Regions from separate parts of the Serratia ficaria genome, predicted to be linked through region 3. Evidence: predicted binding sites of a transcription regulator. Region 3 holds the regulator's gene; each other region holds the start of a gene.
What was found. Region 3 encodes PurR, which represses purine synthesis genes. Its sites were predicted from a motif close to CANGCAAACGTTTGCNTG; they were not measured.
Positions count from the first base shown of each region.

Region 1: the regulator PurR is predicted to act here: its motif matches at 4,096-4,113, upstream of CKW09_RS21980 (NCS2 family permease).
Region 2: the regulator PurR is predicted to act here: its motif matches at 4,740-4,757, upstream of pyrD (quinone-dependent dihydroorotate dehydrogenase).
Region 4: the regulator PurR is predicted to act here: its motif matches at 5,279-5,296, upstream of CKW09_RS08850 (amino acid aminotransferase).

Region 1 is NZ_LT906479.1:4,696,746-4,703,942, reverse strand. It holds gene CKW09_RS22010 (3-oxoacyl-ACP reductase family protein) at 30-779, opposite strand; gene CKW09_RS22005 (LysR family transcriptional regulator) at 908-1,825, shown strand; gene bhsA (multiple stress resistance protein BhsA) at 1,881-2,141, opposite strand; gene CKW09_RS21995 (lipocalin-like domain-containing protein) at 2,339-2,782, shown strand; gene CKW09_RS21990 (glutathione S-transferase family protein) at 2,779-3,447, shown strand; gene CKW09_RS21985 (VOC family protein) at 3,495-3,902, shown strand; gene CKW09_RS21980 (NCS2 family permease) at 4,253-5,614, shown strand; gene CKW09_RS21975 (Na+/H+ antiporter) at 5,804-7,197, shown strand, end outside.
Region 2 is NZ_LT906479.1:1,881,671-1,888,867, forward strand. It holds gene pepN (aminopeptidase N) at 1-241, shown strand, start outside; gene ssuB (aliphatic sulfonates ABC transporter ATP-binding protein) at 289-1,062, opposite strand; gene ssuC (aliphatic sulfonate ABC transporter permease SsuC) at 1,059-1,853, opposite strand; gene ssuD (FMNH2-dependent alkanesulfonate monooxygenase) at 1,865-3,010, opposite strand; gene CKW09_RS08895 (sulfonate ABC transporter substrate-binding protein) at 3,027-3,944, opposite strand; gene ssuE (NADPH-dependent FMN reductase) at 4,014-4,592, opposite strand; gene pyrD (quinone-dependent dihydroorotate dehydrogenase) at 4,851-5,861, shown strand; gene CKW09_RS08910 (cell division protein ZapC) at 6,038-6,589, shown strand; gene CKW09_RS08915 (YcbX family protein) at 6,596-7,197, opposite strand, start outside.
Region 3 is NZ_LT906479.1:2,378,872-2,386,068, reverse strand. It holds gene rnt (ribonuclease T) at 1-296, shown strand, start outside; gene CKW09_RS11300 (Grx4 family monothiol glutaredoxin) at 364-711, opposite strand; gene CKW09_RS11295 (C40 family peptidase) at 1,128-1,946, shown strand; gene cydH (cytochrome bd-I oxidase subunit CydH) at 2,077-2,166, opposite strand; gene purR (HTH-type transcriptional repressor PurR) at 2,490-3,515, shown strand; gene punR (DNA-binding transcriptional activator PunR) at 3,512-4,456, opposite strand; gene punC (purine nucleoside transporter PunC) at 4,580-5,791, shown strand; gene cfa (cyclopropane fatty acyl phospholipid synthase) at 6,133-7,197, shown strand, end outside.
Region 4 is NZ_LT906479.1:1,867,315-1,874,511, forward strand. It holds gene mukB (chromosome partition protein MukB) at 1-452, shown strand, start outside; gene ldtD (L,D-transpeptidase) at 674-2,506, shown strand; gene CKW09_RS08840 (YcbK family protein) at 2,687-3,235, shown strand; gene CKW09_RS08845 (MBL fold metallo-hydrolase) at 3,304-3,951, shown strand; gene CKW09_RS08850 (amino acid aminotransferase) at 4,023-5,213, opposite strand; gene ompC (porin OmpC) at 5,458-6,567, opposite strand; gene asnS (asparagine--tRNA ligase) at 6,868-7,197, opposite strand, start outside.

The sequences.
Region 1 (7,197 bases), 2.3 Mb from region 3:
CTTGCGGGGCTGTTTGCACTGCAGACCGGTCACGCCGAGAAGCCGCCGTCGATGCTCAGGCTGGCGCCGGTGATGTAGCCCGCCTGCGGTCCCGCCAGGTAGGCGACGAAGCTGGCGATTTCCTCGTCTTTGCCGTAGCGGCCGATGGCCATCAGCTGTTTCAGCTGTTCGGCAAAATCGCCTTCGTCCGGGTTCATCTCGGTATCCACCGGGCCGGGCTGCACGTTGTTGACGGTGATGCCGCGCGGGCCGAGATCGCGCGCCATGCCCTTGGTCAGGCCGACCAGCGCCGACTTGCTCATCGCATACACCGCCGCGCCGCCAAAGGGCACGCGCTCGGCGTTGGTGCTGCCGATGTGGATGATGCGGCCGCCGTCGTTCATATGGCGCGCCGCTTCCTGGCTGGCGACGAACACGCTGCGCACGTTAACCGCCAGCATGCGGTCCAGATCCGCCAGCGCCAGTTCCTCGGTGCCGCCCAGCGTGAACACCCCGGCGTTATTCACCAGAATATCCAGCTTGCCGACGCTGTTTACCGCCTGACGCACCGCCTGTTGTAGCGCCGCCGCATCGGCGCTGTCGGCCTTGATGGCGAGCGCTTTACCGCCGGCGGCGGTGATTTCGCTCGCCAGCGCGTTGGCCCGATCGGCAGAGGCGGCGTAGGTAAAGGCGACGGCGGCGCCTTCGCGCGCCAGCCGTTTGACGATGGCGGCGCCGATGCCGCGTGAGCCGCCCTGAACGAATGCGACTTTGCCCTGCAGAGGAAGCGTTGCTGACATGATGTTTCTCCAGAGTGGATGAGGTTAAAAAATCTACCGAACCAGTATCGGAGAAACGGCCGCAGGCCACTAGCCGTAAAGAGCTATAATCAGCTTAAACCAAAGGTTTTAAATCAGGGGAAGAAAACATGCTGGGTCATCTGGAATGCTTCGTCAGCAGCGCGGAAAACGGCAGCTTCTCCGCCGCCGGCCGCAAGCTGGGCATCAGCCCGGCGGCGGTGGGCAAGAATGTCACCAAGCTGGAGACGCTGGTTGGCGTGCGGCTGTTTCAACGCAACACCCGTAAGCTGATCCTCACCGAGGCCGGCGAGCGCTTTTTGCAGGAGGTGAGCGGGGGATTGCAGACCATCCAGTGCGCGCTGAAAGGGCTGAGCAGCGGCGGCGGCGTGGCGGCCGGCACGCTGAAGATCAGCATGGGCACCGCTTTCGGCCTGCATTTCGTGTTGCCGATGCTGCCGGATTTTTTGGCGCGCTACCCGGCGATCGTCCCCGACTGGCATTTCGACAATCGCCAGGTGGATCTGATTGGCGATCATTTCGACGCGGCAATAGGCGGCGGCATCGAGCTGGCGCAGGGCATGATCGCGCGCGAACTGGCGCCGGCCCACGGGGTGCTGGTGGCTTCGGCGCAGTATCTGCGCAACCGACCGCCGCTGCAGCAGCCGGAACAGCTGGCGGAGCATGCGGGCATTTTCATCCGTTCGCCGCAAACCGGCCGCGTGCGCAACCTGCCGCTGCGCAACGCGCAAAACGAACAGCGGGCGCCGGCGATGGCGATGAAGATGACGGTGAACGAGCCGGACGCGGCGGCGCGGGCGGCGGAAATGGGGCTGGGCATCGCGCTGATCGGCATGCCGAACGCGCTGCCTTACCTGGAGAGCGGCCGATTGGTGCGGGTGTTGCCGGGCTGGTATGTCGATCGCGGCAGCGTATACCTCTATTTCCCCACCACCAAATTCCTGCCGACCAAAACCCGGGCGTTTGTCGATTACATCACCGAACAGTTTCGCCTGCAGCGGCTGGCGACGCGTTTCGACGCCCGCTGAAACGAGAAAAGCCCCTGGCGGGGCTTCTTTCTTCCGTCAACTGGCTGGTTGACGATCAGTTGAAGATTTCTGCGGTGCCGTACAGTTTGTTCTGGCCGCCGGCGGCGACGATGCGGTAGGCGTTGGCGCCGGAAGCGGCGGCCTTGCCGGCCAGTTCATTTTCCAGCGCGCTCAGGTTGGCGGCGCCGCTAACGGAGATCACGCCGATTTTCTGGGCGCCGGCGGCAGGCAGGCTGGCTGGGGTGTCCGCGGCGACGCTGGCGAAAGACGCGGTGGTCAGCAGCAGGGCGGTAGCAAAAATTTTGATGTTTTTCATGATTCGTTCCTCAGGGTATTTATTCGGTGAGAGTCCGTTGTCTCTCGATGTATTAAATGATAGTTGCCGATGCCTAAAGAAAAAATCGGAGAGTTTTGAGTATATCGATCAAATAAATTGACTGATATTTGTGCGGCTGGCGTGGTGCAAAAATCGCCGCTACCCTTTAAACAACACCCCCTGCAGGAGGAAGCCTGATGTCAATCAACGCGTTTATCGGCAGCTGGTCGCTGGTGTCTTCCGTGTTTAAAGGCGAAGACGGCAGGATAAATTACCCCTTGGGCGAGCAGGTGCTGGGCCGCATCAACTACGAGGCCAACGGCACCATGGCGGCGCAGCTGTATAGCGCCACCCGGCCGCGCTTCGCCGCCGACGATTTGGCGCTGGGCAGCGAACGGGAAATCCACGCCGCCTTTATCAATATGATTTGTTATTTTGGCCGCTATCAGGTGGACGAGAGCGACCAGCGGGTGGTGCATCAGGTCGAGGGCAGCTCGTTCCCCAACTGGATCGGCAGCCGACAGGTGCGCTTCTACAGTTTCATCGGCGATCGGCTTATGCTGCGCACCGTGCCGCTGCAAATCGGCAACGGCGTGCAGGTTGGCGAGCTGGTGTGGCAACGGCTAGGGACCTCTTCATGATCATCGTTCATCATCTGAATAACTCGCGTTCGCAGCGCATCCTGTGGTTTTTGGAAGAGCTGGGGGTGCCTTACCAGGTACAGCGCTATCAGCGCGATCCGCAAACCATGCTGGCGCCGCTGGCGCTGAAAAACATCCATCCGCTGGGCAAATCGCCGGTGATCGTCGACGGCGATCTGACGCTGGCGGAGTCCGGCGCCATCATCGAGTACCTGCAGGAAGCCTATGATGCGCAGGGGCTGTTCATCCCCACCGACTACCACGCTCGTCAGCAATACCGCTACTGGCTGCACTACGCCGAAGGTTCGCTGATGCCGCTGCTGGTGATGAAGCTGGTGTTCAGCCGGCTGGGCCAGCCGCCGATCCCCTGGCTGCTGCGGCCGGTGGCCGGCGCGATCGGCAAGGGCGTGCAGCGCGAGTACCTCGACAAGCAGATTGCGCCGCATTGCGAATACCTCGAGCAGCACCTGAATAAAGGCACCTGGTTTGTCGGCAACGAATTCAGCGCGGCGGATATTCAGATGAGCTTTCCGCTGGAGGCGATGGCGGCGCGCGGCGCGCTGGACGATTGCCCGAAGCTGCGCGGCTACCTGCAGCGCATTCATGCCCGTCCCGCTTACCAGCGGGCGCTGGAGCAGGGCGGTCCGTACGCGCTGCTGAGCTAGCGCGATGGGCTATACTCGATGAGGTCACCCTTCATTGGAGGTAGCCCATGGCTACGCAAATTTTTGTGAACCTGCCGGTTGGCGATCTGCCCGCGTCCATGGCATTTTTTAGCCGGCTGGGCTTCGGCTTTAACGCGCAGTTTACCGACGACACCGCCGCTTGCATGGTGGTCAGCGACAGCATTTACGTGATGCTGCTAACCCACGACAAGTTCAAAATGTTCACGCCGAACCCGATCGGCGACGCCAGAAAGGCCACCGAGGTATTGGTCTGCCTGTCGCAGCCCAGCAGAGCGGCGGTGGACGAGCTGGTGCGCAAGGCGATCGCCGCCGGCGGCAACACCTACAACCAGCCGCAGGATTACGGTTTCATGTATGGCCACGGCTTCCAGGATCCGGACGGTCACATCTGGGAGCTGATGTATATGGATGAAAACGCCCCGCAGGCGCAGTAACCCGGCCGCCCCCGGCCGCGGGGGCGTTCCCATCGGATTTACCTATGTGACAAACCCCGCTTTTTCGATAATGATTGATCCCGGCGCCTTTCTGCATACTTTGCCGCGATCTTTAGTTGATTCGACGGTAGAGAAGGCCGGATAATCGTTTGCCTTGAATAAACCACCATAAATCACCCGCATCACGCGCTGCGAGTTAAACGTTTGCCTTTTTGCGCGCCGCCGGTTGGCCGCGCCGCTGAAGGGCAGGGAAGCGAACGTGACGGAAACGATTCCGTGGCGACCAGGCGCGGGCGGGATTACAGGCCTGTTGCAACGGGCCGATAATGAAACACAGGGGACAGCAACATATGTCGAATTCTCAAGCGAATAACGCCGTAAAACCAAAAGGCGGGCTTGATGGCTACTTTAATATTTCCGCGCGCGGCAGCACCGTGCGTCAGGAGGTGGTGGCGGGGCTGACCACCTTCCTGGCGATGGTTTACTCGGTGATCGTGGTGCCGAGCATGCTGGGCAAGGCGGGGTTCCCGCCGGCGGCGGTGTTCGTCTCCACCTGCCTGGTGGCCGGGTTGGGGTCGCTGCTGATGGGGCTGTGGGCCAACCTGCCGATGGCCATCGGCTGCGCTATCTCACTGACCGCCTTCACCGCCTTCAGCCTGGTGCTGGGCCAGCACATCAGCATTCCGGTGGCGCTGGGCGCGGTATTCCTGATGGGCGTGCTGTTCACCGTCATTTCGGTCACCGGCATCCGCGCCTGGATCCTGCGTAACCTGCCGATGGGCGTGGCGCACGGCACCGGCATCGGCATCGGCCTGTTCCTGCTGTTGATCGCCGCCAACGGCGTCGGCCTGGTGGTGAAGAACCCGCTGGACGGCCTGCCGGTGGCGCTGGGCGCCTTTACCTCCTTCCCGGTGGTGATGACGCTGCTCGGGCTGGCGGTGATTTTCGGCCTGGAGAAGCTGCGGGTGCCGGGCGGCATCCTGTTGGTGATCATCGCCATTTCGGTGATTGGCCTGATCTTCGATCCGGCGGTGAAATACCAGGGGCTGTTCGCCATGCCAAGCCTGGCGGACGCCAACGGCAACTCGTTGATTTTCAGCCTGGACATCATGGGCGCGCTGCAGCCGGTGGTCTTGCCGAGCGTGCTGGCGCTGGTGATGACCGCGGTCTTTGACGCCACCGGCACCATCCGCGCGGTGGCCGGCCAGGCCAACCTGCTGGATAAAGACGGCCAGATCATCAACGGCGGCAAGGCGCTGACCTCAGACTCCCTGAGCAGCGTCTTTTCCGGCCTGGTGGGCGCCGCGCCCGCCGCGGTGTACATCGAATCCGCCGCCGGCACCGCCGCGGGCGGCAAGACCGGCCTGACCGCCACCGTGGTCGGCCTGCTGTTCCTGTTGATCCTGTTCCTGTCGCCGCTGGCCTACCTGGTGCCGGTCTACGCTACCGCGCCGGCGCTGATGTACGTCGGCCTGCTGATGCTGAGCAACGTCACCAAGCTGGACTTCAACGACTTCGTCGACGCCATGGCCGGCCTGCTGTGCGCGGTGTTTATCGTGCTGACCTGCAACATCGTCACCGGCATCATGCTGGGCTTCAGCTCGCTGGTTATCGGCCGCATCTTCTCCGGCGAATGGCGCAAGCTGAATATCGGCACCGTGCTGATCGCACTGGCTCTGGTGGCGTTTTACGCCGGCGGCTGGGCCATCTAATCGCGCGTTCTCTTCCCCTGCCCGCGCGGGCGGGGGAAGCTCGCCCCGCCGTTCCCCTTCGGATAAGTCTCCTTCTGTTCTGCGTGGCGTTTTGAAAGGCACAACAAGCTTTAACCGCCGTAAAAAAAGTGATCTACTATTCGGTGCATACTCAGAGATGCAGTCTGAACCCGAGAGTCTAAGGAAAGCATGGAAATCTTTTTTACAATCCTCATTTTGATCCTGGTGGTCTCCCTGTCCGGGGTGGTGACACGCATGTTGCCGTTCCAGGTGCCGCTGCCGTTAATGCAAATCGCCATCGGGGCGCTGTTGGCCTGGCCGCATTTCGGGCTGCACGTCGACTTTGATCCCGAACTGTTCCTGGTGCTGTTCATACCGCCGCTGCTGTTCGCCGACGGCTGGAAAACGCCGACGCGCGAGTTTTTGCACCATGGGCGAGAAATTCTCGGCCTGGCGCTGGTGCTGGTGTTGATCACCGTCGTCGGCGTCGGCTACCTGATTTACGCCATGGTGCCGGGCATTCCGCTGGTGGCGGCCTTTGCGCTGGCGGCGGTGCTGTCGCCGACCGACGCCGTGGCGCTGTCCGGCATCGTAGGCAAAGGGCGCATTCCCAAGCAGATCATGGGCGTGCTCGAGGGCGAGGCGCTGATGAACGACGCGTCCGGCCTGGTGTCGTTGAAGTTCGCCATCGCGGTGGCGATGGGCACCATGGTGTTCACCGTCGGCGGCGCCACCCTCGAATTCCTCAAGGTGGCGATCGGCGGCCTGTTGGCCGGCGTGGCGGTTACCTGGCTCTACAGTAAATCGCTGCGGGTGATGAGCCGCTGGAGCGGTGACGACCCGGCCACCCAGATTGTCTTCCTGCTGCTGCTGCCGTTCGCCTCGTATCTGATCGCCGAACATATCGGCGTCTCGGGCATCCTGGCGGCGGTGGCCGCGGGCATGACCATCAGCCAGTCCGGCGTGATCCGCAACGCGCCGCTGGCGATGCGCCTGCGCGCCAACAGCGTCTGGGCGATGCTGGAGTTTGTGTTCAACGGCATGGTGTTCATCATGTTGGGGCTGCAGCTGCCGGGCATTCTGGAGACGTCAATCCTGCAGGCCGAGCTGGACCCGACCATCCAGACCTGGTACCTGTTCGCCGACGTGGCGACCATCTACGCCGCGTTGCTGGTGCTGCGTTTCACCTGGCTGTGGCTGATGAAAAACGCCAGCAAGCGCTTTATGAAAAAGCGTCCGCTGCAGTTTGGCGATTACAGCACCCGCGAACTGTGGGTCGCCTCTTTCGCCGGGGTGCGCGGGGCGATTACCCTGGCCGGCGTGCTGTCGATACCGCTGCTGCTGAGCGACGGCAGCGCCTTCCCGGCGCGTTATCAGCTGGTGTTTATCGCCGCCGGGGTGATACTGCTGTCGCTGATCGTCGGCGTGCTGGCGCTGCCGCTGTTGCTGCGCGGGGTACAGGTGGCGGACAAGAGCGCCAGCAAGAGCGAAGAGCGCATGGCGATCGCCATGGCCGCCGAAGTGGCGATCGAGAGCGTGAACAAGATGGAAGAGCGCCTGGCCGCCGACACCGAGGAAAACCT
Region 2 (7,197 bases), 500 kb from region 3:
CAATCCGGCGGCGTTCCATGCCGCCGACGGCAGCGGTTACCAGTTCCTGGCGGAAATCCTCAGCGATCTCAACCAGCGCAACCCGCAAATCGCCGCGCGCCTGATCGAACCGTTGATCCGCCTGAAACGCTACGACGCCGGCCGTCAGGCGCTGATGCGCAAAGCGCTGGAACAGCTGAAGGGGTTGGAAAACCTGTCCGGCGATCTGTACGAGAAGATCAGCAAGGCGCTCGACGCGTAAATCACGCTCTCGACGAGAAAAAGGGACGGCATCCGCCGTCCCTTTTTTTAATTCATCGCCCGCTGCGACGCGGCTACCGAGGTCGGCGGCGACAATACCCGCTCCAGCACCTCGGCCTCCAGCTCGGCCAGCCTGGCCGAACCTTTGCGGCGTGGCCGCGGCAAATCGATCGCCAGATCCAGGCCGATGCGGCCTTCCTCAATCAGGATCACCCGGTCCGCCAACGCGATGGCTTCGCTCACGTCGTGGGTGACCAGCAACACGGTAAAGCCGTGCTGTTGCCACAGATTTTCAATCAGCCCCTGCATCTCGATGCGAGTCAACGCATCCAGCGCGCCCAGCGGTTCGTCCAGCAGCAGCAGGCGGGGGCGGTGGATCAGCGCGCGGGCCAGCGCCACCCGCTGTTTTTGGCCGCCGGACAGCGCCGCCGGCCACTCGTTGGCCCGATCCGCCAGGCCGACGGCGTCCAGCGCCTGCAGGGCGTTATCGCGCCAATGACCGCGCAGGCCGAGGCCGACGTTGTCGATGACCTTTTTCCACGGCAGCAGACGCGCATCCTGAAACATCAGGCGAGTATCTTCTCTGGCGCTGCTGAGCGGGGCGTTGCCGGTCAGCAACGCGCCGCCGCTGGCGTTTTCCAGGCCGGCCATCAGGCGCAGCAGGGTGCTTTTGCCGCAGCCGCTGCGGCCGACCACCGCAACGAACTGCCCGGAGGTGATGCGCAGCTGGATATCGTCCAGCACGGTGCGGTTGCCGTAACGCTTGGCGATGGACTCCAGCGTTACCGGCGTGCCTTGCGAAATACGAGCGGGAAGGGTCATAACGCTTCTCCCTGTTTCAGTTGATAAGCCGGATGCCAGCGCAGCCAGACGCGCTCCAGCAGCTGCGCGCCGACGTCCGCCAGCTTGCCGAGCAGGGCGTACAGCACGATAGCCACCACCACGATATCGGTCTGCAGGAATTCACGGGCGTTCATCGCCAGGTAGCCGATGCCCGAGTTGGCGGAAATGGTTTCGGCGACGATCAGCGTCAGCCACATAAAGCCGAGCGCGAAGCGCACCCCGACCATGATCGACGGCAACGCGCCCGGCAGCACCACCTGGGTAAACAGCCGGAAACCGCTCAGGCCATAGCTGCGCGCCATTTCCAGCAGGCCGCGATCGATATTCTTGATGCCGTGATAGGTATTGAGGTAGATCGGGAACAGCGTGCCGAGCGCCACCAGAAAGATCTTGGCGGATTCATCGATGCCGAACCACAGGATCACCAGCGGGATCAGCGCCAGATGCGGCACGTTGCGGATCATCTGCACCGAACTGTCGAGCAGGCGTTCGCCCCAGCGCGACAGCCCGGTAATAAAACCGAGGATCAGCCCGATGCTGCCGCCGATGCTGAAACCGATCAGCGCGCGCCAGTTGCTGATGGTCAGGTGTTGCCACAGCTCGCCGCTTTTGGTCAGCGTCCAGAAGGCGGTCACCACCGCGCTGGGGGCCGGCAAAATGCGGTTGGACAACCAGCCCGCCTCCACGGAAATTTGCCAGATGACCACCAGCGCCACCGGCAGCGCCCAGGGCGCCAGCCGGTTCAGAATACGTTGCGTGCCGTTTGCCATATCGTTGCTCCTCAGCTCTGTGACACTTTTTGCGGAACGTAAATATTGGCCACCACCTCGCCCTGGGGACGCAGCGGGCGCACCTGCGCCGGCGCGTTGTCCGCCAGGTCGAGATGCGGGAACAGCAGTTCGCCGACGCGGTAGGCCTCTTCCAGATGCGGATAACCGGAGAGAATAAAGGTGTCGATGCCCAGGTCGGCATATTCTTGCATCCGCGCCGCCACCGTCGGGCCGTCGCCCACCAGCGCGGTGCCGGCGCCGCCGCGCACCAGGCCGACGCCGGCCCACAGGTTGGGGCTGATCTCCAGGTTGTCTTTTTTGCCGCCGTGCAGCTCGGCCATGCGCCGTTGCCCGACGGAATCGAAGCGCGCAAAGGCCTGCTGGGCGTTGGCGATGGTTTCATCGTCCAGGTTGGCGATCAGCCGGTCGGCGGCGCGCCAGGCTTCTTCGGTGGTTTCCCGCACGATCACGTGCAGGCGGATGCCGAAGCGCACCTGGCGGCCTTTGGCCGCCGCCTTGGCGCGCACCTCGGCGATCTTTTCCTTTACCTGCGCCGGCGGCTCGCCCCAGGTGAGGTACATCTCTACCTGTTCGGCGGCCAGATCCTGCGCCGCGGCGGAGGATCCGCCGAAATAGAGCGGCGGCCGCGGCTGTTGCACCGGCGGGAACAGCAATTTGGCGCCTTTCACCTGGATATGCTTGCCGTGGAAATCGACGGTTTCCCCTTCCAGCACCCGACGCCAGACCTGCGTGAACTCCGCCGAGGCCTCATAGCGCTCCTCATGATTGAGGTGCAGCCCTTCCGCCGCCAGTTCTTCCGGATCGCCGCCGGTGACCAGGTTAAACAGCGCGCGGCCGTTGGACAGGCGGTCCAGCGTGGCGGCCTGACGCGCCGCCAGGGTTGGCGAGATGATGCCGGGCCGCAGCGCCACCAGGAATTTCAGCCGCTGGGTGACCGGGATAAGCGACGCGGCCACCAGCCAGGAGTCTTCGCAGGAACGGCCGGTGGGGATCAGCACGCCGCCGAATCCCAGGCGGTCCGCCGCCTGGGCAATCTGTTGCAGATAACCGTGATCGACGCTGCGCGCCCCTTCCGAACTGCCAAGGTAGTGGCCGTCGCCGTGGGTGGGCAAAAACCAGAAAACGTTAAGGCTCATCGTCAGTTCTCCAAAATTATTGTGCGCTCGGGCGCCAGATGCGTTGCGAAATGTCTACCTTTATCGGCACCAGGCGATTGGCGTAAAACAGGTCGGCGGTTTGCTGCTGGGCGGCGATGGTGTGCGCATCCAGCGGCTTGATGGCGGTCGGCGGTCGATGATCCAGATAGCTGGCGATCACCTTTTCCGGCAGCCCCATGGCGTTGGCCAGCAACGTAACGCTCTGCGCGCGGTCGCTGCGGGTAAGCGCATCGGCCTGGCTCAGCACCTCCAGCACCTGCCGGATAAAGGCGCCGTTGGCTTCGGCATAAGGGCGCACCGCCAGATAGAAGGAACCGGTTTGATTCAGGTCGGTGCCGTCGCCGAGCACCCGCACGCCGCCCTGCAGCAGCGCGGCGGAATAGTAAGGATCCCAGATCGCCCAGGCATCGACGTTGCCCTGCTGAAACGCGGCGCGCGCGTCGGCCGGGGTCAGGTAGACCGCTTGGATGTCGGTGAATTTCAGCCCGGCTTTTTGCAGCGAGCGCAGCAGCAGGTTGTGCGAGCTGGAGCCTTTCTGGAAGGCGACCTTATGGCCTTTCAGCTCGGCGACGCTTTTTATCGGGCTGTTTTCCGGCACCAGGATCACCTCCGCCTTGGGTTTGGGCGGTTCAACGCCGACATACAGCAGATCGGCGCCGGCGGCCTGGGCGAAGATCGGCGGAATATCGCCGGTGCTGCCCAGATCGATGCTGCCGACGTTCAGCGCTTCCAGCATCTGCGGACCGGCCGGGAATTCGACCCAGCTGATTTTGGTGGCGGGAAAACGCTTCTCCAGCAGCTGGTGGCTTTTCGCCAGCACCAGGCTGACCGATCCTTTTTGGTAGCCGATACGGAACCGGGCCGGATCCTGCGCGCTGGCGGCATTGGCCCAGGCCAGCGACAGCAGGCCCATCAGGGTGGCGGCGCCAAACCAGCGCCGCAGAACAGATCGCTTCATATTGAGGTCCTTTTCCGGAGTGCTTCAGGCGGTCTGTCGGGTCGACAGGGGCAGGGTTACCCTCAGAGAGGGCGGCTTGCGGCGGCCGAGCGCCAGGTAGAAACTCTCCAGCGCCTCCTCCAGCCGCCCGGCGACGCCGTCCGACAGGGTGACGTCTTCGCCGTTGAGCTGCACCTGGCTGTCGTCGGCGAAGACGCCGTGCAGCACTTCCTGCGCCTTCAGCGCCGCCAGCACCGGCTTCAGGGCGTAGTCCACCGCCAGCATGTGCCCGACGGAACCGCCGGTGGCCAGGGGCAGCACCACCTTGTGGTCCAGCGCGCGTTCCGGCAGCAGATCCAGCAGGGTCTTCAAGGCGCCGGAAAATGAAGCCTTATATACCGGGGTGGAAATCAGCAGGCCGTCCGCCTGCGCCAGCTGCTCGGTGAAGGCTTTGATCGCCGGGCTGTTAAAATTGGCGTACAGCAGGTCTTCGGCATCGAAATCGTGCAGGGTATAGGCGATCACCTCTACGCCTTGCTGCCGCAGCCAGTTCTGGCTCAGGGTAAGCAGGCCCGCCGAGCGTGATGGGATGCGTGGGCTGCCGGCCAGTGATATAACGCGCATTGCCACTCCTTATAACTAAATGTTAGGTTTAATTAGAAAATGAACGGGAAGTGTTTTAAAGCTAACAGCAAAGGGGCGGGTTTCTTAAATCTCATTTTTTGATTTTGTTATGCGTAAAAGCGGATTTGCGGCGTTTTCCCTCGGCGCCAAGAAAACGATTGCGTAAAAAGGCCTTTTTTTGCCTTTAATCAATTCCAATTGGTCGGGGGATGCCGGATAATACGCCCCCGGTTTGCAACCGGGAAATCAGGAGAGTCCATGTACTACCCCATCATCAGGAAAGCGTTGTTCCAGCTCGATCCCGAGCGCGCGCATGAATTGACCTTTCGTCAGCTTCGCCGTGTAACCGGCACCCCGTTAGAGTTTCTTGTCCGCCAGTCGGTGCCGACCAAGCCGGTCAGCTGCATGGGGCTGTCGTTTAAAAACCCGTTGGGATTGGCCGCCGGTCTGGATAAAGACGGCGAGTGCATCGACGCGTTCGGCGCCATGGGTTTCGGCCATGTCGAGGTGGGCACCGTGACCCCGCGCCCGCAGCCGGGCAACGACAAGCCGCGCCTGTTCCGGGTGGTGGAGGCCGAGGGGCTGATCAACCGCATGGGCTTTAATAACCACGGCGTGGATAATCTGGTTGAAAACGTTAAGAAATCCCATTTCGGCGGCATTCTTGGGATCAATATCGGCAAGAATAAGGACACCCCGGTTGAACAGGGGAAAGACGATTATCTGATCTGCATGGATAAAGTTTATCCGTATGCCGGTTATATCGCGATTAACATTTCGTCACCAAATACGCCGGGGTTACGATCCTTGCAGTATGGCGAAGCGCTGGACGATCTTTTAGCGGCGATTAAAAATAAGCAGCAGGAATTACATGCGCGCCATCACAAATATGTGCCGGTGGCGGTAAAGATCGCGCCGGATCTTTCTGAAGAAGAATTGATCCAAATTGCCGATAGCCTGGTGCGTCATAATATCGACGGGGTGATCGCCACCAATACCACATTGGATCGTAAACTGATCCAGGGATTAAATTACTGCGAGCAAACGGGTGGCCTCAGCGGGCGTCCGCTGCAGTCGCGCAGCACCGAAGTGATCCGTCGCCTGTCGACCGAGCTGCAAGGGCACCTGCCGATTATTGGCGTGGGCGGGGTGGATTCGCTGACGGCGGCGCGTGAAAAAATGGCGGCCGGCGCCAGCCTGGTGCAAATTTATTCCGGATTTATCTTCCACGGCCCGCGCCTGATTAAAGATATCGTTACCCATATCTAATATTTTTTCTTTCATTTTATGTCGGGGGTTTATTTCTTCCCCCGGCTCGTCTATATTTTGTTCGTTAGCATAAATATCGTTCGCGGAATTATCCGATGTTTAAGCGACTTTATCGGTGATAAAATCACCTTTTGGGGTAAATACGGCGTTGGCATAGGCAGCGAGAAGGATAAGAGATGAAGATAAAACCTGACGATAATTGGCGTTGGTATTTTGACGCCGAACACGATCGGCTAATGCTGGATTTAGCTAATGGTATGATCTTTCGCTCGCGTTTTCCGGCCAAAATGTTAACCCCGGACGCCTTTGACGAATGCGCTTTTTGCGTCGACGACGCCGCGCTGTATTTCACCTATGAAGAACAGTGCAAACAGGTCAAGCTCAGCCATGAACAGCGCGCCGAGCTGGTGTTGAATGCCTTGGTCGCCTACCGTTTCCTGAAACCGCTGATGCCGAAAAGCTGGCACTTCTCGCAGCAGCATTATCCGCTGCAGCCGAAGAACGGCGAGCTGGCGGCGGTGAAGGTGATGGAAAGCGGCGTTGAAGCCCGCCTGCTGGTGGTGGAGGCCGGCGATAACGCCAGCCTGTGCCTGCTGGCGCAGAACCAACTGTCGGTCGCCGGCCGCACCATGGTGCTGGGCGACGCGATTAAGGTGATGCACGATCGGCTGAAGCCTTGTGCGCAGGACGAATCTTCCACCCCGGCGGCCTACGACCGGGCGGTATAAGCCCGGTTACGCCAGCGTCAAATCGCTTTTCGGAATACAGCTGCAGCAAAGAATGGTGCCGTCTTCGGCCACCGCGCTTTTCTTCAGCGGCGCGACTTCGCCGCTGACCAGGGTAATACGGCAGCTGCCGCAGATGCCGGCCCGGCAGGAATAGGGCACGCGAATTCCCTGCTGCTCCAGCTGCTCGAGCAATATTTGCTGGTTATTGCCGGTAAACACCTTCCCTTCATATTCGATGGTCACGCCCTGCGCGCTGTCCTGCGGCGCCGCTACGCTCTCCACCACCGTGCCGGCGCCATACGGGCGCGGCGGCTTGGTCGACAGCACTTCCACCGCATCGCCAACGCGAATAATGCCGCTGTTGCGCGCAATCATGTTTTGGCCGAAGTCGATGTCGCCGTTATCGGCGGTGCGGAATTTCTGCAGCGTGCTCAGCGGCTCACCGCTCGGGTGTTTGCGGCCTCGCTCGGTGCTGACGGTGGTCAGCACGCAGCGGCTGCAGGGTTTCACCAGATCGAACATCACATCGCCGACGCGGATCACCTGCCAGCCGTCTTCGGCCCAGGCGCCGGCGCCGGTGACCACCAGATTGGGGCGGAACTGCTCCA
Region 3 (7,197 bases):
CGCACAACGCCAACTTCGATCACAGCTTCCTGATGGCCGCCGCCGAACGCGCCGGCCTGAAGCGCAATCCGTTCCATCCGTTCGCCACCTTCGACACCGCCGCGCTCAGCGGGCTGGTGCTGGGCCAGACGGTATTGGCCAAAGCCTGCATCGCCGCCGGCATGCCTTTCGACAGCAGCCAGGCGCACTCGGCGCTGTACGACACCGAGCAAACCGCCCTGCTGTTCTGTGAGCTGGTCAACCGCTGGAAGCGCCTCGGCGGCTGGCCGCTGGCGCTGCCCGAGTCCGACGCGTGACAAAAAAATCGGGCGGCCCAGTTCGCACTGGCGCCGCCCGATATTCTATGGCAACAAGCCCCGCCGATTAAGGCTGCTGGTCTTCCTGCTCTTTGTATTTCTCTGCGGTTTCTTTGATCAGCTGCTGCAGCTCGCCGCGCTGATACATTTCGATGATGATATCGCAACCGCCGACCAATTCACCGTCAACCCACAGCTGCGGGAAGGTCGGCCAGTTGGCGTACTTGGGCAGCTCGGCGCGGATGTCCGGGTTCTGCAGAATATCAACGTAGGCGAAGCGTTCGCCGCAGGCGGACAGCGCCTGCACGGCCTGTGCGGAAAAACCGCAGTTCGGCAGTTTTGGCGAGCCTTTCATGTACAGCAAAATAGGGTTTTCAGCGATCTGGTGCTGAATTTTTTCAATCGTCGTCGTCATTTATTGCTTCCTCAAGCCACATCTCATGGCTACAACATGCATCACACGGGCTATTGTAGCGGCTGGAACAGTCGCAAGAAAACGCCATCTTTTGCAAGGACATTCGCCCTGTGCCGATCGCGCCTCACCGGCAACGCCATTCCGGTTAAAACTTAGGCTCAGAATAACATTTTTAATCCGACCATTTCACTAATATATTTCGTCGCCCCCCGCCCGGCGTTTAATTAAAACCGCAACGCGAGACTGATGATTTTTTATACATCAACGGGCTGATTTTAAACCAAAAAAAAGGCTATTAACGTTTTCTCACAATATGGATTATTATTTATGAGTTCTCCGCTGTTTTATATGGCGAAATTCGGGAATACTGTGACTCTTTCGATATCCGTTTCGGGGCCAAGGCTGGTGACGTCGACATGCGTTTAATTCTTACGCTTTTTGTGCTGTTGTTTACGCAGCTATTCTTCAATCTGGCGCACGCTGCGCCGCAGGCGCGTATTGCCGCCGAGCAGCGCAAGAGCCATGTCAATGAAGCGCGGCCGGACGATCGCAAGAAAAAGAAAGCGGTCAAGGCCAGCAAAAAAGTGAAAGTGGCGGCCCCAGAGAAAAAAACCAAGGTCGCCAAGACCAAATCAGAGAAAACGGCCAAAAAGATCGTCAGCGCCAAATCGAAAACCAAATCCCAAAAAATCGCCAAAATTAAGGTGACCCCACCGAAGAAGGGTTACAAAAAAGGCTACGGCCGCCACCGCAGTGCCGGGATGGCTACCGCCAAACTGGTGCACGACGATAAGCCGCTGAAGCTCAGCCCGGCGCATAAAAAACGCTATCAACACGCCAAGCAAACCGCCATGGCCAAGCTGATGGATCAAATGGGCAAGCCTTATCGCTGGGGCGGCAGCTCGCCGCGTACCGGCTTTGACTGCAGCGGCCTGATTTATTACGCCTATAAGGACGTGGTGAAAATCAAGATGCCGCGCACCGCCAATGAGATGTATCACCTGCGCGACGCCGCGCCCATCAAGAAAAGCGAGCTGGAAAGCGGCGATCTGGTGTTCTTCCGCATCAACAACCGCGGCGTGGCCGATCACGTTGGGGTTTATCTGGGCAACGGCAAATTCATCCAGTCGCCGCGCACCGGTGAAGAGATCCGCATCAGCCAGCTCGACAACGACTACTGGCAGAACCACTATATCGGCGCGCGCCGGGTCGTCACGCCGAAAACCATTCGTTAATACTTAGCGCGGCCGAAGTGGCCGGAGAACCTCCAGGCGTTGGCGAACGGGACGTTTGTTGCAGAAGAACGGGGATAACCGCGGGGAAAGCGACGAGGCGCAGCAAGCTGCGCCTGTTAATGCCGGGAATTCAGTTCAGCGCAGCGGTGAAGCTGAAGGCAATGATCACGGCCAGCGCACACAGGGTGGTGAACAGCGACATCTTCAGATCGGTATCCATTACTACTCCTTCTCAGATAGGCTTTCCCAAGGATAAAAGGCGTACAATTAGTACGTCAAATCATTTTCCCACAGTTCGCCAATAAAATCTTGTTATCATTTCCCGGTTTATAATGCCGATTACCTCTTCCCCTTTTGCTCAATATGCGACAAAATTCGCAGTTCACAACTGCGTACCGGCAACAATGCCCCTCCTGACCAGCGCTGAAGACTTCAACACATTAAAAACTCGGTTTTCGCTTCTCTGGAGAAGGATCTACGCAGGCAAACGATTAACATCACACTTACATGCTGCAACATGTGAGTTCAGGAGTCATTTCTTACATGGCAACGATTAAAGATGTGGCCAAACGCGCTGGCGTTTCCACCACCACCGTTTCGCACGTCATCAATAAGACTCGTTTCGTCGCCGAAGAAACCAAAGCGGCCGTATGGGCCGCGATCAAAGAATTGCATTACTCGCCGAGCGCCGTGGCGCGCAGCCTGAAGGTCAATCACACCAAGTCGATCGGCCTGCTGGCCACCTCGAGCGAGGCGCCCTATTTTGCCGAAGTGATCGAAGCGGTGGAGAACAGCTGCTACAGCAAAGGCTACACGCTGATCCTGTGCAACTCGCATAACAACCTGGACAAGCAGCGCGCCTATCTGGCGATGCTGGCGCAAAAGCGCGTCGACGGCCTGCTGGTGATGTGCTCGGAATACCCGGACCAGCTGTTGGGCATGCTGGAAGACTACCGCAATATCCCGATGGTGGTGATGGACTGGGGCGCGGCGCGCGGCGATTTTACCGACACCATCATCGACAACGCCTTCGAGGGCGGTTATCTGGCCGGCCGTTATCTCATTGAGCGCGGCCACCGCGACATCGGCGCCATTCCTGGGCAGCTGGCGCGCAACACCGGCGGCGGGCGACATCAGGGCTTTCTGAAGGCGATGCAGGAAGCCAATATCGAGGTGCGCGACGAATGGATCGTACAGGGCGACTTTGAGCCGGAGTCCGGTTACAAGGCCATGCATCAGATCCTGTCGCAGAAACAGCGTCCGACCGCGGTGTTCTGCGGCGGCGACATCATGGCGATGGGCGCCATCTGCGCCGCCGACGAACTGGGGCTGCGGGTGCCGCAGGACATTTCGGTGATCGGTTACGATAACGTGCGCAACGCCCGCTACTTCACGCCGGCGCTGACCACCATCCACCAGCCGAAGGAACGCCTGGGCGAAATGGCCTTCACCATGCTGCTGGATCGCATCATCAGCAAGCGCGAGGAATCGCAGGTGATCGAGGTGCATCCGAAACTGATCGAGCGCCGTTCGGTCGCCGACGGCCCGTTCGTCGACTACCGCCGTTAATCCCCGCCGCCGGAAGCCCGCCCGGCCTCCGGCGCCGCTTCGCTCAGCCATTCCTGATTCAGGGTTTCGCTGTCCCCCAGATAGTCCAGCAGCCAGGCCATCGCCGGCGACGGCTTATCCTGCTGCCAGGTCAGGCAGCACGGGCTGGCGGGAAAAGGCTGCTGCAGCTGCAGCGCCGCCAGCTCCCCGCGCCGCACCAGCGGCAACGCCCGATGGGCCGGCATCATGCCGACGCACAGCCCGGCGCACAGGCAGTCCAGCGCCGAGGTCCAGTCCGGCGCCACCAGCCGCCGTTGGTTGTCCAGCGTCCAGGTCACGCGCTTCGGCAGGCTGCGCGAGGTATCTTCCAGGCACAGCGAAGGATAAGGCCGCAGCTGGTCGTCATTCAGCGGGCCGCTCAGCAGCGCCAGCGGATGCTGCGGGCTGACCACGCACAGCCAGTTCATGTCGCCCATGTCGCGGAAGGCGAAGCCGCCGCCGACCGGCACCGCGCGCGTTGCGCCGATCGCCATCTCCGCCCGCCCGTCGACCAGCGCATCCCACACGCCGTTAAACACCTCCGGCTGCATCAGTAATTCGACATCGGGAAAGTGACGATAGAAATCCAGCACCAGCTGGCGACTGCGCTGCGGTTTGACGATGATGTCCACCGCGATTTTCAGCTGGCCGCGCCAACCGTTGGCCACCTGCTGGCACTGGCGGCGGGTGTCGAGCATTTTTTTGATGACAACCCGCGCATCCTTGATGAACAGCGCGCCGGCCGGCGTCAGTTCCACATCGCGATGGCGCCGTTCAAACAGCGGCACCGCCAGCCATTGCTCCAGCTGACGCACGGTATAGCTGACCGCCGAGGGCACCCGGTGCAGCTCCTGCGCCGCCGCGCTGAAACTGCCGGTGCGGGCCACCGCGTCCACGACTTCCAGAGAATATTCAGACCACATCGTCTTGCCTTCAATTTTTTTAACAGCAGTTTGCAAATATTACCGTTTCACAAGCAGAGATCCAGCCGGATACACTTGCCGGCGCTAAAAACCTGCGACAACAAAATACCAACGAGAAATACCATGCGAAATTCCTTTGGCTTTATGTTCTATCTCGCCGGCCTGAGCATGCTGGGTTATCTGGCGACCGACATGTACCTGCCGGCCTTCGGCGCCATGCGGGAAGAGCTGCAAATTTCCGCCGGCGCCATCAGCGCCAGCCTCAGCATCTTTCTGGCCGGCTTCGCCTTTGCGCAGCTGCTGTGGGGGCCGCTCTCCGACCACCTGGGCCGCAAGCCGGTGCTGCTGATCGGCCTGGCGCTGTTCGCCCTCGGCTGCCTCGGCATGCTGTGGGTGCAAAATGCCGTGCAGCTGTGGTCGTTACGCTTTATTCAGGCGATCGGCGTCTGCTCCGCCGCCGTTACCTGGCAGGCGCTGGTGGTCGATCGCTACCGCGACGGCAAGGCCAACCGCGTGTTCGCCACCATCATGCCGCTGGTCGCGCTGTCGCCGGCGCTGGCGCCGCTGCTGGGCGCCTGGCTGTTGAACCACGCCGGCTGGCGGATGATCTTCGCCGTGCTGCTGGGCATCGCCCTGCTGCTGCTGCTGCCGACCCTGCTGCTGAAAGAAAGCGCCAGGCCGCAGCCCATCGCGGCCGAAAAGAACCGCGGCGTCAGCTTCTGGCAGCTGTTGAAATCCCCGGTGTTCAGCGGCAACGTCGCCATGTTCGCCGCCTGCTCGGCCGGATTTTTCGCCTGGCTGACCGGTTCGCCGTTTATCCTCGGCGACATGGGCTACGGCCCGAACGATATTGGCCTGAGCTATGTGCCGCAAACCCTGGCCTTCCTGTTGGGGGGCTATGGCTGCCGCACCGCGTTAAAGCGCATCAACGGTACAACCTTGCTGCCGTGGCTGTTGGTAACCTATGGCGCTAGCATGGTGGCGTTGTATCTGGTGGCCACCCTGACCGAACCGACCCTGACCAGCCTGCTGATCCCGTTCTGCATCATGGCCCTGGTCAACGGCGCCGGTTACCCGATTATGGTGGCGAATGCGCTGACGCCGTTCCCGGAAAGCAGCGGCAAGGCCGCGGCGCTGCAGAATACCCTGCAGCTGGGCCTGTGCTTCGTCGCCAGCATGCTGGTCTCGGCGTTTATCGCGCAGCCGCTGCCGGCGACGGTAACGGTGATGGTGTCAACGGTGGTATTGGCCGCGTTGGGCTATTGGCTGCAGCGCGGGAAAGCGGCCGATGCGGGGCAGCGCGCGCCGCGGGAACATGCTAACCCTGCGTCATAATTGCCAGAGCTAATAGTCACTTAAAGAATATTTTTGCCGAGTGCGATTTACGGTTGAGTAAGCGCCTCGGCACGCCTATACTCAAAAACAACCTTTTAAAGTAACACTTTATAATCTCTATATCTCAAGTCGCTATTGTGTTCGCGTATTGCGTCACACTTTTTTAAGGATGAGTTTTTCCCGCGCCCCTTGCGCTGGAGCCTTCTTAAAATTTTCCTCTGTTCATAGTCGGATATCAGACGCCGCGGGTAATTTTACCGTCGGGAAACGTATGCACCCGCAGAAATTGTCTAAGCTTTTTCCTAGCGGGTCATCAGTCAGAAGAAGGTGATGGAGAAGCTATGAGTTCATCGTGTATAGAAGATCTGAGCATCCAGGACAACCAATGGTACCGTATCGCACATGAAATGCTCGGCATGGCCGGTATTGAAATAAACGGATCGCGGCCCTTCGATATTCAGGTCAAAAACCCCAACTTTTTTAAACGCGTGCTGCAGGAAGGATCTCTGGGGCTGGGCGAAAGTTATATGGACGGCTGGTGGGAATGCGAACGGCTGGATATATTCTTTCAACGCGTGGTCAATGCCGGGCTGGAAAGGAAACTCCCCCACCATCTTAAAGACACGCTGCGCATCGCCGCCGCGCGATTAACCAACCTGCAGTCGAAAAAACGCGCCTGGATAGTCGGCAAAGAGCATTACGATTTAGGCAACGATCTGTTTACCCTGATGCTCGATCCTTATATGCAATACTCCTGCGCTTACTGGAAGGACGCCGCCACGCTGGAACAGGCGCAGGAAGCCAAGTTGCGCATGATCTGCGAGAAACTGCAGCTGCAGCCGGGAATGAGGCTGTTGGATATCGGCTGCGGCTGGGGCGGCCTCTCCGCCTTTGCGGCGAAAAACTACGGCGTCTCGGTGGTCGGCGTGACCATTTCCGCCGAGCAGCAGAAGCTGGCGCAGGAACGCTGCGCCGGGCTGGAGGTGGAAATCCTGCTGCAGGATTATCGCGACCTGCATCAGCAGTTTGACCGTATCGTTTCCGTCGGCATGTTCGAACACGTCGGGCCAAAAAACTACCGCACCTATTTCAACGTGGTGGAGCGCAATTTAAAACCGGACGGTTTGTTCCTGCTGCATACCATCGGTTCCAACCGGACAGATATGAATGTTGATCCCTGGATCAACAAATATATCTTCCCGAACGGCTGCCTGCCGTCGGTCACCCATATTGCCCAGGCCAGCGAGGGACATTTCGTGATGGAAGACTGGCACAATATCGGCGCCGATTACGATCGCACGCTGATGGCCTGGTACGAACGTTTTAAACAGGCCTGGCCGCAGCTGGCTCAACGTTATTCCGAACGTTTCGAACGCATGTTCAGCTATTATCTGAACGCCTGCGCC
Region 4 (7,197 bases), 510 kb from region 3:
TCGGCGAGGAGCTGCTGGATTACCGCAACTACCTCGAGCTGGAGGTGGAGGTGTTCCGCGGCTCCGACGGCTGGCTGCGCGCCGAAAGCGGCGCCTTGTCGACCGGGGAAGCCATAGGTACCGGGATGTCGATCCTGGTGATGGTGGTACAGAGCTGGGAAGAAGAGTCGCGTCGCCTGCGCGGCAAAGACATCTCGCCTTGCCGTCTGCTGTTCCTCGATGAGGCGGCGCGTCTGGACGCCAAGTCCATCGCTACGCTGTTCGAGCTGTGCGACCGTCTGGAAATGCAGCTGATCATCGCGGCGCCGGAGAACATCAGCCCGGAAAAAGGCACCACCTACAAGCTGGTGCGCAAGGTGTTCCAGAACCATGAGCATGTGCATGTCGTGGGGCTGCGCGGCTTCGCCAGCGAGCCGCCGGCGTTGGGAAATGCGCCGGTAGAAACCCCTTAGCGTAAAAAAACGCGCTAATATTCTGAAAATAGCCGCCCCGGGGTGGCTATTTTTTTGTGCGCGTGGATGATAGACCTGCTTTTTTATCCGGTGAAAACCGGGTAGCTTAATGAAATAAACAGTTATTCGGCGCTCTGCGGGGCGAAATGGCCTTTCTGTTTGTATACTGAAACCATAAGCAGTTTTTGATGTATTTTTTGTGAGCATACAGGGGGCAAGGGATGTTGCTTAAAAATGGAAACTCAATACGGCGTCTGGCGCTGAGTTGCGCTATCGCATGTGGTCTTGCGTCGTCGTTACCCGCATGGGCAACCGTGCCGGCGTTTCCGGTGGCGTCATCCGGCATGTCCGTTGCGCAAAGCCGTTCGGAACTGTTGGCCGCCTTGCCGCGAGGCATGGCGCCGCACTACCTTTCAACCTTGGCTCCTCTCTACGCGGCGAATCATATGCAGCCGATGTGGCAGGATCGCGAGGCGGTGCAGCAGTTTCAACAGCAGTTGGCCGAGTTGGCGATGTCCGGCGTGCAGCCGCAGTTCACCCAATGGGTGAAAATGCTCACCGATCAGGCGATTAACGACGTGGGGCGCGACATTGTGTTGTCCGACGCCATGCTCGGCTATCTGCAGTTCGTTTCCGCCATCGGCGCCAACGGCAACAGCTGGCTCTACAGCAATATTCCCTACAAGCTCGGTCTGCCGCCGAACGCGGTGATCAACCAGTGGCAACTGGCGGTGCGCCAGGGCAGAACCCTGGGCTACGTCAATTCGCTGGCGCCGCAGCATCCGCAGTACGCCAAGATGCATCAAGCGCTGCGCGACATGCTGGCCAATAACCGGCCGTGGCCGCAGGTCGCCAACGGCCCGAGCCTGCGCCCCGGCCAGCTGAGCAATGACATTCCGGCGCTGCGCGAAATCCTCAAGCGCACCGGCATGCTGACCGATGCCGCGCCGGAAGCGCAGCCGGAGCCGGCGGTGGTGCTGGCGACGCGCAATGAGCCCGATGACGGCGGTCTGTCGGTCGATGAAGAGAAAAACCGCGAAAGCCAGGCGGCGGTCAGCCCGGCGGCGGCGCCGGTGCAGGATCTCAGCACCTCGCCCAACTCCGCGCTGATTACGCAGCCGACGGCGCCCGCGACGGTCAGCGATAACCTGTACACCGACGAATTGGTGGAAGGGGTCAAGCGCTTCCAGAAATGGCAAGGGCTGAGCGCCGACGGCGTGATCGGCGCGCGCACCCGCGAATGGCTGAATGTTTCACCGAAAACCCGCGCCGCGCTGCTGGCGTTGAATATCCAGCGCCTGCGCATCCTGCCGGGGCACGTCGGCACCGGGATTATGGTGAACATTCCCAATTATTCGCTGACCTACTACCAAAACGGCAACGAGGTGCTGTCTTCACGGGTGATCGTGGGGCGGCCGAGCCGTAAAACGCCGCTGATGAGCAGCGCGCTGAACAACGTGGTGGTCAACCCGCCGTGGAACGTGCCGACTACGCTGGTGCGCGAGGATATCGTGCCGAAGGCGATGCGCGACGGCAACTACTTCCAGAAACACGGCTATACCGTGCTTTCCGGCTGGAGCAACGACGCCGAGGTGATTAACCCGGCGATGATCGACTGGAGCATGGTTTCCGCGCGCAACTTCCCGTACCGGGTGCGCCAGGCGCCGGGCGCTACCAACTCGCTGGGGCGCTTCAAATTCAACATGCCAAGCTCGGACGCCATCTATCTGCACGATACGCCGAACCACAGCCTGTTCCAGAAAGACATTCGCGCGCTCAGCTCCGGCTGCGTGCGGGTGAACAAAGCGTCTGATTTGGCGAATATGCTGCTGCAGGACGCCGGCTGGAACAACAATCGCGTTTCTTCCACGCTGAAAGAGGGGAATACCACTTACGTGAATATTCGCCAGCGTATTCCGGTTAAATTGTATTATCTGACGGCTTGGGTTTCTGACGACGGCCAGCCGCAATTCCGTACAGATATTTACAATTATGATAATACGGTGAGATCGGGCGCACAAATTTTGGCCCAGGCCGAAAAATTAATGCAATAAATGCAGTAATTATAAATAAATAACGGTCAGAATGTTTGGCTATACCACAGGCCCCCTTACGCGGGGGCCCGTAAACCTAGGCGTATCGCGGGTTGACTCAGCATACGCAGGCGGTTATGGTTCGGACAGTGCGCTTTCTTGTGCATATTTTTTGACATTCTTGCCGGGTTTAACAGAGTCATGGACAAAATTGATCATCATCGCCGTAAATGGCTGGCGCTAGGCGGCGCAGCTATGGGCATAGCGCTGCTCCCTGGGCAGGCGTTCGCCAGTCTTTCTACCGCTCGTCCGCGTATTTTGGTATTGAATAACCTGCATACCGGTGAATCTATTAAAGCCGAGTTTTTCGACGGCAAAGGTTACAATAAAGAAGAGCTGGTGCGGCTTAATCATCTGTTCCGCGATTATCGCGCCAATAAGGTTAAATCGATCGATCCTCGCCTCTTTGACCATCTTTACCGCCTGCAGGGGCTGCTGGGCACCAGCAAGCCGGTGCAGCTGATTTCCGGTTACCGCTCTCTGGACACCAATAATGAACTGCGCGCGCATAGCCGCGGCGTGGCGAAGCACAGCTACCACACCAAGGGCCAGGCGATGGACTTCCATATTGAAGGCGTCCAGCTGAGCAATATCCGCAAAGCGGCGTTAAAAATGCGCGCCGGTGGTGTAGGATATTACCCACGTAGCAACTTTGTACACATCGATACCGGCCCGGTACGGACCTGGTAATCGCCTGTGCCGATAGGTGAACAGCGCCAGCCCGTGGGGTATGGCGCCGTTGTCGTTGTTGGAGCCTTATGAAATACCACATTATTCCCGTTACCGCCTTCAGCCAGAACTGCAGCCTGATCTGGTGCGAGCATAGCCAACAGGCGGCGCTGGTCGATCCCGGCGGCGAAGCGGAAAAAATCAAAGCTGAAGTGGCGAAGCAGGGCGTGACAATTTCGCAGATCTTGCTGACTCACGGCCATCTCGATCACGTTGGCGCCGCCGCTGAGCTGGCCGAACACTATCAGGTGCCGATCTACGGGCCGGATAAGGAAGACGCCTTTTGGCTGGATGGCCTGCCGGCGCAGAGCCGAATGTTTGGCCTGGAAGAGTGCGCGCCGCTGGCGCCCAACCGCTGGCTGGCCGAAGGCGATGAGGTGCAGGTCGGCGAGATGCATTTCAAGGTGCTGCATTGCCCTGGCCATACCCCGGGTCACATTGTCTTCATCAATGAGCAGGCGCGGCTGGCGCTGGTGGGCGATGTGCTGTTTAACGGCGGCGTCGGCCGCAGCGACTTCCCGCGCGGCGACCATCAGGCGCTGATCGACTCCATTCGCACCAAGCTGTTGCCGCAGGGCGACGACATGGCCTTTATTCCGGGCCATGGCCCGATGTCGACCTTCGGCCATGAGCGCCAGACCAACCCGTTCCTGCAGGAAGAACCGCCGGTTTGGTAACGGTTATTTCCCGGCAGAAATAACGAGGGGCGCATTGAGCGCCCCTTTTCTTGGCTGCCGCGCGGCGATTGTCAGAGCACGGCGACGATGGCTTCACACAGCGGCGCCATGTTGTCCGGCGTCATGCCGGCAACGTTGACGCGGCCGGAGTTTACGGCGTAGACGCCGAACTCTTCACGCAGGCGCAGCACCTGTTCTTTGGTCAGGCCGCTGAACGAAAACATGCCGTTCTGGTTGATGATAAAGCCGAAGTCTTGCTGTGCGCCTTTCTCTTGCAGCGTGTTCACAAACAGCTGCCGCATGCGGTGGATGCGCTGACGCATATCGGTCAGTTCCTGCTCCCACAGCGCGCGCAGCGCGTCGTTGCTCAGGATGGTGGCGACCACCGCTGCGCCATGAGACGGCGGGTTAGAGTAGTTGGCGCGGATCGCCGCCTTCACCTGGCTGAACGCGCGGTCAGCGGTTTCCGCATCGGCGGCCACGATGGTGCAGGCGCCGACGCGCTCATTGTACAGGCCGAAGTTCTTCGAGTACGAGCTGGCGACGATCAGTTCCTGATGCTTGGCGGCGAAAATGCGCAGCCCTTCGGCATCTTCTTCCAGGCCCTTGGCGAAGCCCTGATAGGCGAAGTCGAACAGCGGCAGCCAGCCGTTGGCCACGGAGAGCTCAGCCAGCTGGGCCCACTGCTCGGCGGTAGGGTCGATGCCGGTCGGGTTATGGCAGCAGCCGTGGAACAGCACCACGTCGCCCGCCTGCGCCTGTTTCAGGCTATTGAGCAGGCCGTCGAAGTCCAGCGCGTGGTTGGCGGCGTCATAGTAGGCGTATTCCAGCACTTCCAGGCCGACTGCGCCGAAGACGTTTTTATGGTTCGGCCAGCTTGGGTTGCTGATCCAAATGCGCTTGGCGCTGGTCTGGTTGGCGATAAAGTCAGCCGCTACGCGCAGCCCGCCGGTGCCGCCAGGCGTTTGCGCGGTGCGTGCGCGCTTGTCGGCGACGATCGGGCTCTGTTTGCCGAACAACAGCTCTTGCGTGCAGCTGGCGAAAGCCGGGATGCCCTCAATGCCGAGATAATTCTTGGTGGTCTCATTTTCCAGCAGATACTGTTCAGCTTTTTTTACGCTGGTCAGCACCGGGGTTTTGCCGGTTTCATCTTTATAAACGCCAATCCCTAAGTTGATTTTATTTGGGCGGGCGTCGGCGCGGAAAATGTCGGTCAGGCCCAGGATCGGGTCGGCGGGTGCGGCAGTGATTTTTTCAAACATGTCAGGTGCTTCCAAATCTCGGAGTTAAGCAGACAGAGGCATCAGGGTAGCGCCAGTTTTCGGCTTTGCCAACCGTTTGCGACAAAAACACCGCGATGTTGCGAAGGCGGCGCATTAGGCAGGAAAAATGATGGGGAAGGGCAAATCGGCAGGATAAAAATTCACGCATGGCGTAAAAACAAAAACAGGGCCGAAGCCCTGTTTTTTTAACTTGTCCGACGGTGAGCCGCCGTTAAGCGACAGCTTAGAACTGGTAAACCAGGCCTACACCAACGATGTCGTCGGTAGCGATTTTGTTAGCCTTGGTGAATTCGTTCTCGTCCAGCAGGTTGATTTTGTAATCAACGTAGGTGGACATGTTTTTGTTGAAGTAGTAGGTAGTACCAACAGAAACGTATTTAACCAGGTCAGCGTCGCCGCCGGCGAAGCGAGAGCCGTTAGCGGTGCGGCCAGCCAGGTCTTTACCTTTCGACTGCAGGTAAGACACTTCTGGGCGCAGACCGAAGTCGAACTGATACTGTGCGGTCAGTTCGAAGTTCTGAGTTTTGTTGGCGATGGTGTTATCAGCTTCGCCGTATGGGGTCATGTTGCGGGTTTCGGCATACATGGCGGCCAGGTAGACGTTGTTGGCGTCGTATTTCGCGCCCACGGTCCATGCGTCGGCCTTGTCGCCTTTGGCGGTAGACAGATTAGTCTGATCGTCGGTACGGTCGGAAGACGCGTATGCGGCACCGAAGCTTACGCCTTCGCCGATGTCATAAGTTGAAGAGATACCCCAACCGTCGCCGTTTTGTTTCTTCAGAGCGCGGCTGTCGTTCTCGTTTTTACCCTGGTACTGAACGGCGAAGTTCAAACCGTCAACCAGACCGAAGAAGTTGTTGTTACGGTAGGTCGCAACGCCGTTGGTACGGCCGGTCATGTAGTTGTCGGTGATGGTGTAGGTATCGCCACCGAACTCTGGCAGCATATCGGTCCAGCCTTCCACGTCGTACAGTACGCCGTAGTTGCGGCCGTAGTCGAATGAGCCGTAGTCAGCGAATTTCAGACCCGCGAAGCCCAGACGAGTCTTGGTGCCTTCGGTGCCCTGAGATTCAGCGTGGTTAGCCTGAACGTTGTATTCCCACTGGCCGTAACCGGTCAGTTGGTCAGTAATTTGGGTTTCACCTTTGAAGCCGAAACGAACATAGGTCTGATCGCCATCATTTTCTGTGTCGTCGGAGAAGTAGTGCAGACCGTCAACTTTGCCGTACAGATCCAGCTTGTTGCCGTCTTTGTTGTAGATTTCAGCTGCGTTTGCTGCACCAGCAGCTAACAGAGCCGGGATTACCACTGCAAGAATGTTGCGCTTCATCATTATTACCCTCATTGGTGTTATTCGGACACCTTTGCCACTGCCGCCAATAATTCTTTTGAACTATTGTTGATAGATTGGTGTCGTCCTGTGTCTGAACGCAGTGTTCCATTCAGCGGCGGGTTAATCTAGAACGAAAATGCTACGAATATACTAATGCGGTTTCAAAAAGAAAGTATTTGTAACAATATGTAATATTCAGGGAACTTTGTGACGGACGTCAATATTAAAAAATGCGAAAGGCCAGCAGAGCTGGCCTTTGTTTTGTAACAAAATCGGTTAAAAAAAGTTTAAACTGATTAATTAGAAGCTTGCATTACGTGGCGTACGCGGGAACGGGATGACGTCGCGCACGTTTTGCACACCGGTCACATAGGCGATTAAACGTTCAAAGCCCAGGCCGAAACCGGCATGAGGAACGGTGCCGTAGCGACGCAGGTCGCGATACCACCAGTAATCTTCCTTATTCAGCCCCATGGCTTCCATGCGTTGATCCAGCACGTCCAGACGCTCTTCGCGCTGAGCTCCGCCGATGATCTCGCCGATACCCGGCGCCAGCACGTCCATCGCCGCCACGGTTTTGCCGTCTTCGTTCATGCGCATGTAGAAGGCTTTGATGTCTTTCGGGTAGTT